2 regions of the Mycolicibacterium baixiangningiae genome follow, and region 1 is predicted to be linked to the other one. Evidence: riboswitches for the same ligand, from Rfam matches in the RefSeq annotation. Region 1 holds a riboswitch; the other holds the start of a gene.
What was found. Region 1 has a riboswitch for glycine ahead of gcvP (aminomethyl-transferring glycine dehydrogenase). Riboswitches for the same ligand answer to the same signal wherever they lie in the genome.
Positions count from the first base shown of each region.

Region 2: another riboswitch for glycine. It lies ahead of I7X18_RS27970 (glycine cleavage system protein T); the one in region 1 lies ahead of gcvP (aminomethyl-transferring glycine dehydrogenase).

Region 1 is NZ_CP066218.1:2,912,265-2,915,742, reverse strand. Features, by position in the region: gene gcvP (aminomethyl-transferring glycine dehydrogenase) at 1-1,638, opposite strand, end outside; glycine riboswitch at 1,804-1,902, opposite strand; gene I7X18_RS13610 (M20 family metallopeptidase) at 1,916-3,097, opposite strand; gene I7X18_RS13605 (DUF1028 domain-containing protein) at 3,123-3,478, opposite strand, start outside.
Region 2 is NZ_CP066218.1:5,885,184-5,888,661, forward strand. Features, by position in the region: gene I7X18_RS27960 (ABC transporter ATP-binding protein) at 1-62, shown strand, start outside; gene I7X18_RS27965 (energy-coupling factor transporter transmembrane component T family protein) at 59-820, shown strand; glycine riboswitch at 880-970, shown strand; partial or broken gene I7X18_RS27970 (glycine cleavage system protein T) at 1,167-1,355, shown strand; gene gcvH (glycine cleavage system protein GcvH) at 1,436-1,837, shown strand; partial or broken gene I7X18_RS27980 (serine hydroxymethyltransferase) at 1,834-2,124, shown strand; gene I7X18_RS27985 (L-serine ammonia-lyase) at 2,277-3,478, shown strand, end outside.

The DNA.
Region 1 (3,478 bases):
CCACGTCTGGAGATCGGCGATCAGCCGGCGCAGGCCCGGGGTGTCGCCCTCGGGGGCGAACGGATGCTGCCTGGCGAACTCCGGCCAGGTGATCGGCTCCATCTCCGCAGCGGCGTTGAGCTTCATCGTGCACGATCCGAGCGGGATCATGCTGCGGTCCAGCGCGATGTCCTTATCGGCCAGAGAACGCAGATAGCGCATCATCGCGGTTTCGGTGCGGTACCGGGTGAACGCCGGATGTGTCAGGAATGGCGAAGTGCGCGTCGCGATCTCGGGTCCGACGAACGGCTGGCCGCCACGCGTGGCACCGAACGCCGCCAGCACGGCAGCAACGTGGTCGGCGGTGGTCGCCTCGTCACACGCAACCGAGAGGTGATCGGAATCGACCTGCCAGAGGTTGATGCCGTGCGACTTCGCGGCGTCGCGGATCTCGGCGGCGCGGCCCGGCACGCGGGCCAGCACGGTGTCGAAGAACGCGTCATGCACCACCTCGACCCCGGCCTCCACGAGTCCGGTCGCGACCGCGCGGGCATGTCCGTGGACGCGGCGGGCGATCGAGGTGAGCCCCTCGGCGCCGTGGTAGCTGGCGTACATGGCCGCCATCACCGCCAGCAACACCTGCGCGGTGCAGATGTTGCTGGTGGCCTTGTCCCGGCGGATGTGCTGTTCGCGGGTCTGCAGCGCGAGACGGTAGGCCGGTGCGCCGTCGGCGTCGACCGACACCCCGACCAGGCGACCGGGCAGTTGCCGGGCATGCTTGGTGTGCACCGCGAGGTAGCCGGCGTGCGGGCCACCGAAGCCCATCGGCACCCCGAAGCGCTGCGTGCTGCCGAACGCGACATCGGCGTCGTACTCACCGGGCGGGGTCACCAGCGTCATCGCCAGCAGATCCGCGCCGACCGCGACCAGGGCGCCGCGCTCGTGCGCCTCCGCCACCAGCGGCGCCCAGTCGACGAGCACCCCACTGGCACCGGGTAACTGGACGATCACGCCGAAGAAGTCGCCTTCGGGCAGACCCTGGCGCAGATCGGCGGCGACGATCTCGATCCCCAGCGGCTGGGCTCGGGTGGCCAGGACGGCCGCGGTCTGGCGGTAGACGTCGGCGTCGACGGCCAGGCGGGTGGACTTGCTGCGGCCGGCGCGCTGCATCAGCGTCATGGCCTCGGCGGCGGCGGTGGCCTCGTCGAGCATCGACGCATTGGCCACCTCGAGTCCGGTCAGATCGCAGACCATGGTCTGGAAGTTCAGCAGCGCCTCCAGGCGGCCCTGGCTGATCTCCGGCTGATACGGGGTGTACGCGGTGTACCAGGCCGGGTTCTCCAGGATGTTGCGGCGCAACACCGGCGGCGTGAGGGTGTCGAAGTAGCCCTGGCCGATCATCGACACCGCAACGGTGTTCGACTCGGCCAACGCGCGCAGTTCGGCCAGCGCCTCGGCTTCCGAGGCGGGAGCGGGAAGGCACTCTAGGCCGGGCGCGACACCGTCGGCCGACAGCGCGTCGAGGATGTTCACGGGCAGCGCCTTGGCGGCGAGGTCGTCGAGCGCCGGTACACCGATGGTGTCGAGCATGACCGCGACGGCGTCGGAGTCGGGACCGATGTGCCGGTCGGCGAAACGGGGCTGATGAGCATCGAGCACGGGTGGGTCTCCTACCGGGCGCAGAACCGCTGGACGGTCCCTCTCCCTCTGTCGTCGACCCGCGCGGGGTGCCTGAGAGATTCGGCGGTGGTTCTCGGTCGTCGAGAACCACGCCTTTCCCCATGGGCGGGCGGACCACTGATCCACCGCTTTCCAGAGGCATCGAAACCGTGCGCGGTCCTGGGTGCCTGAGAGGTTGACGGAGAGGTGTTGCTCCTTCGGCGCCCGTGACTGGCAGTCACGGAGCTCTCCCGCACACGGGCGATGCGAAACCAGTTTAGCGGGCTGCGCCGGCGGGCGTGCATCGCGAGGTGGTGGCCGCGTCCGCGGCGAAGTCGATCGCCGTCCACGCCATCGCCGTCGCACCGTCGCGCAGCGCCTGCTCGGCGAGCGGTCCGACCGCGGCATCGGCGAATGCGCGCTGATGGTTCACGGCCGGCAACGAACCGATGCCGAGGTACGGGTGAATGGCCCGGACGTGCTGGGACACATTCCCCATGTCCGTCGAGGCCGTCTTCATCGCCGCCGCGCCGTCCGGCGGTGGGGACGTCATGTCGCGACCGAGGGCCGTGGCGTTGCCGACGAACCAGTCCAGAAGTTGCTCGTCGGTGCGGAACTCCGAATAGCGGGGCGATTCGTCACGGATCTGGAGTTCACATCCGGTCGCCGTGGCGCCCGCGGTGAAACACGCCCGTATCCGCCGCTCGACGTCATCGAGTTCGGCCAGGCTGCCCGCACGCACGTACCAGCGGCCCGTCGCGAGGTCGGGCACCGCGTTCGGTGCCGTGCCCGCCTCGGTGACCACGCCGTGCACCCGCACCGTCGGGGGCAGATGCTGGCGCAGCAGTCCGATCGCGACCTGTGCGACGGTGAACCCGTCGGCGGCGTTGACCCCGAGATGGGGATATGCCGCGGCGTGCGCGCCGACGCCCCGGTAGGTGACCTCCCAGTGCGCAACGGCGAACGGCTCCGCCCTCGGGGCGTCGGCCGGGCCGGGGTGCATCATCAGGGCGGCATCGATGCCGGCGAACTGTCCGGCCTCCAGCATGAGGATTTTGCCGCCGCCGCCTTCCTCGGCCGGTGTGCCGATGACGTGCACCGTGAGCCCCGTGCCGGGCACCTCGTCTTCGGCTGCGCACACCATCAGCGCCGCGCCGACCGAGGCCGCCGCGATCAGGTTGTGCCCGCAGGCATGGCCCAGCCCGGGCAGCGCGTCGTACTCCGCCACGAATGCCACGTGGACGGGGCCGATCCCCGCGGTGGCGTGGAAGGCGGTGTCGAGCCCTCCCGCTCGGCGGTCGACGGCGAATCCCTCCGATTCGAGCAGCGTGGTGAGCCGACGGTGGGCGCGCACCTCGTGCCACGCGGTCTCCGGGTCGGCGTGCAGATCGGTGCTGATCGTGCGCACCGTGTCCCAGCGCCGGTTCAAACACCCCTGCGCCGCCCGCTTCCGCCGCAGGGTCACATCGGGGTCGTCGGTGAACTCAGAGGTCACCGGGCGCCCCGAACGACGGTGCCGCCGCAGGGTCCAGCGCACGCCGGACGTAGTCGTCGCGCTGCGGCGCCCAGACGTCCCATAGCGCGCACAGCGATTCGTACGGGTCGTCCGCCCAGTCCACCCGCAGTGTGGTCTCCGGCCACTCCACCTCGCGGTAGACCAGCAGCCCAGCCGCGTGGACCGGGCCCTCCTCTCCACCGGCCGTCAGTGCGGCGGCCAGTCCGTCGAGCAGTCTGCGTTCGAATTCTGTTGCGGTGGAACGCTCATAGCCGCGCACCAGGCCGGTGATCGTCTGCCGTCCCGCGAGCATGTTGCCCGCGGCCACCACACCGTCGCCCTCGA
Region 2 (3,478 bases), 3.0 Mb from region 1:
CCGACGACCGCATCGACCTTCCTGCGCTCGCCGCGCCCCAGCCCGCCGGCGGTACACGATGACCCTCGGCGCCCGCCGGACGGTGAACCCGGTCGCGAGGCTCCTGACCGCCGGTGTGATCGCCGTCGCCCTCGTGTTGAGCGTCGACTGGGTCTCGGCGCTCACCGCGCTCGTGCTGGAGATTCCGCTCCTGGTGCTGCTCGGAGTCCGGCTGCGGTCCTTCCTGATTCGCGGCGGATTGATCACCGTCGCAGCCGGGCTGACCGCCCTCACCAACCTTCTCTACGGTGAGGTCAGCGGCACCGTGCATTGGCATTTCCTGTTGATCAACGTCAGCGACGGCTCCATCGAGTTGGCGTTGGCCATGTTCCTGCGCGTCCTGGCGATCGCGCTGCCGTCGGTGTTCCTGTTCCTCGATGTGCAGGCGACGGAACTGGCGGACGGACTGGGTCAGATCTTCCGACTGCCCTCCCGTTTCGTCGTGGGGGCGCTGGCGGGGATGCGGCTGGTCGGGTTACTGCGCGAGGACTGGCGCTACCTGGGCTACGCGCGCAGGGCCCGCGGCGTCGCTGATCATGCCCGCGTGCGGCGAGCGCTGGGCCAGGCGTTCGCGTTGCTCGTCTTCGCACTGCGCCGCGGCTCGAAGCTGGCGACCGCGATGGAAGCGCGCGGATTCGGCGCCTACTCCGACCGCACCTGGGCCCGGCCCTCGAGGTTCGGGGCGCCGGAGTGCACCCTGGTGTTCGCGGGAGTCGCCATCGCGGCGGCGTCGATCGCCGTCTCGATCGGCTATGGCGCCTGGGAGTTCATCGGAGCGTAGTGGGCTTGCCGCTGATCGAGCGGGTGTATGTTGTGGACTCAACAAACTGAATACGCCGTTGACGCGTTGTGGGAGAACCTCGAACTCGAGGCGCCGTAGGAGCAATCTCCTCCCCGGGAATCTCTCAGGCCCAAGTACCGCGACGCCGAGGCAACTCTGGAGACAAGATCCGCCCGCGAAGGCGGCTCTTACCGAAGGTGTACGACGCCGTCCGCGGCGTCCCAGACTCTCAGGTTTCAGGACAGAGCGGGGAGGGCGCCGGCCCGGTGCGCACCGGGCTTTCGAACCTTGGAGCTGCCCTCATGTCCCGACATCCTTTCGTGCCGACCCCGACATCGGCAGACGCATGAACAACCACCCCGCGCTGTATGACGAGCACGCCGCACTGAACGCAGCGTTCACGGACTTCGCCGGATGGCAGATGCCGTTGAAGTACACCAGCGAGCTCGCCGAACACCACGCCGTGCGCACCGCCGCCGGCCTGTTCGACCTCAGCCACATGGGTGAAATCGCCGTCCGGGGCCCGCAGGCGGCACGGCTGTGGACTACACGGTGACCGCACCCCCGTTCTACACGCGCCCCCGCTCCTGATCGATTGCCGCCGAGAGGATTACGATGACCACGTCCGACCTTCCCGATGACCGCCTGTACAGCTCCGACCATGAGTGGGTGACCCTCACCTCCGCCGAGGTGCCCGCTGAACCTGTCCGAATCGGTATCACTCGCGTCGCCGCCGAAGCCCTCGGCGACCTGGTATTCCTCGACCTGCCCGATGTCGGCGCCGAGGTCACCGCCGGTGCGGCGTGCGGCGAGGTGGAATCCACCAAATCCGTGTCCGATCTGGTCGCCCCGGTGACCGGAACCGTCACCGAGATCAACACCACCGCCGTAGAAGACCCCAGCATCGTGTCGGCGGACCCGTACGGGGAAGGTTGGCTCTTCGCCGTCGAGGCGACGGCGCTGGGAGCCCTGATGACCGCCGCCGAATACGCCGAGGCGAACGAACTCTCGTCATGACCGTCCTCAACGAACCCCTAGCCGGCTTCGACCCCGAGATCGCGCATCTGATCGACCAGGAGCGGCTACGCCAGGAGACAGGCCTGGAGATGATCGCTTCGGAGAACTACGCGCCGCTGGCGGTGATGCAGGCTCAGGGGTCGGTGCTGACCAACAAGTACGCCGAGGGGTACCCGGGTCGGCGCTACTACGGCGGATGCGAATTCGTCGACGGCGTCGAACAACTCGCGATCGACCGGGTGAAGGCGCTGTTCGGCACGGAGTACGCCAACGTCCAGCCGCACTCCTCCCGCAGGTTCACCCTTGACGACTTCCGGACCGTCGCCGACCTGATCGCCAAGGCGCTGATCGCCTCTGGCGCGGACGAATTGGCCGCGCTCCGCGGTGAGGTCCATGACCTGGCCACGCGTTATCCGCTCTACCCGGAGCTGGCACGGCCATGACAGTCAGCGTGTTCGACCTGTTCTCGATCGGCATCGGCCCGTCGAGTTCGCACACGGTCGGTCCGATGCGTGCGGCCAATCGGTTCGCCGCCACGCTGCGGGATCGGCACCTCCTGGACCGGCTCGCCGACGTGCGCATCGACCTCTACGGATCGCTGGCCGCGACGGGCGCCGGCCATGGCACGATGTCGGCCATCCTGCTCGGGTTGGAAGGGTGCCGGCCGGAGACGATTCCGACCAGACACAAGGAATTGCGCTCCCGCGAGATCGCGCAGACCGGCATCACCCGTGTCGACGCGACCGTGCCCGTGCGGCTCAGCGAACGCGATATCGCCTTGCATCCCGAGATCGTGCTGCCGACGCACAGCAACGGTATGCGCTTTTCGGCCCTCGACGCCCGGGGCGATGTGTTGGCCGATGAGACCTACTTCTCCGTCGGCGGCGGATTCGTCGTCACCGACGATTCGGCGCATGACGACGATTCGGCGCATGACGACGGCGTCGCCGCGCCGCCGGTGCAGCTGCCGTACACCTCCGGCGACGAGCTGCTCGGCATCTGTGACCGCTTGGACGTCCCGATCAGCGAGGTCGTGCTGCGCAATGAAACCTACAGCCGCACACGGGGAGAAGTCCGGACCAGATTGCTGCACATCCGCGATGTCATGATGGAGTGCGAACAGCGCAGCATCCGCCGCGACGGCCTGCTCCCCGGTGTACTGGGTGTGCGGCGTCGGGCCAAGGCCTGGTTCGAGCGCCTCGATGCCGAAGACCCCGACCGCAAACCGGAATTCGCCGAGGACTGGGTCAACCTCGTCGCACTGGCGGTCAACGAGGAGAACGCCACCGGCGGGCGCGTGGTCACCGCACCCACCAACGGGGCGGCGGGCATCGTTCCCGCCGTTCTGCACTACGCGGTGCACTACACCCGCGCCGGAGCCGCGGATCCCGACGAGACCACCGTCCGCTTCCTGCTGACCGCGGGTGCCATCGGGTCGCTGTTCAAGGAGCGCGCCTCCATCTCCGGCGCCGAGGTCGGTTGTCAGGGCGAGGTGGGTTCGGCCGCGGCGATGGCTGCGGGCGCGCTGGCCGAAGTGCTCGGTGGCACACCGCATCAGGCCGAGAACGCCGCGGAGATCGCGATGGAGCACAGCCTCGGCCTCACGTGTGACCCCATTGCGGGGTTGGTGCAGATCCCGTG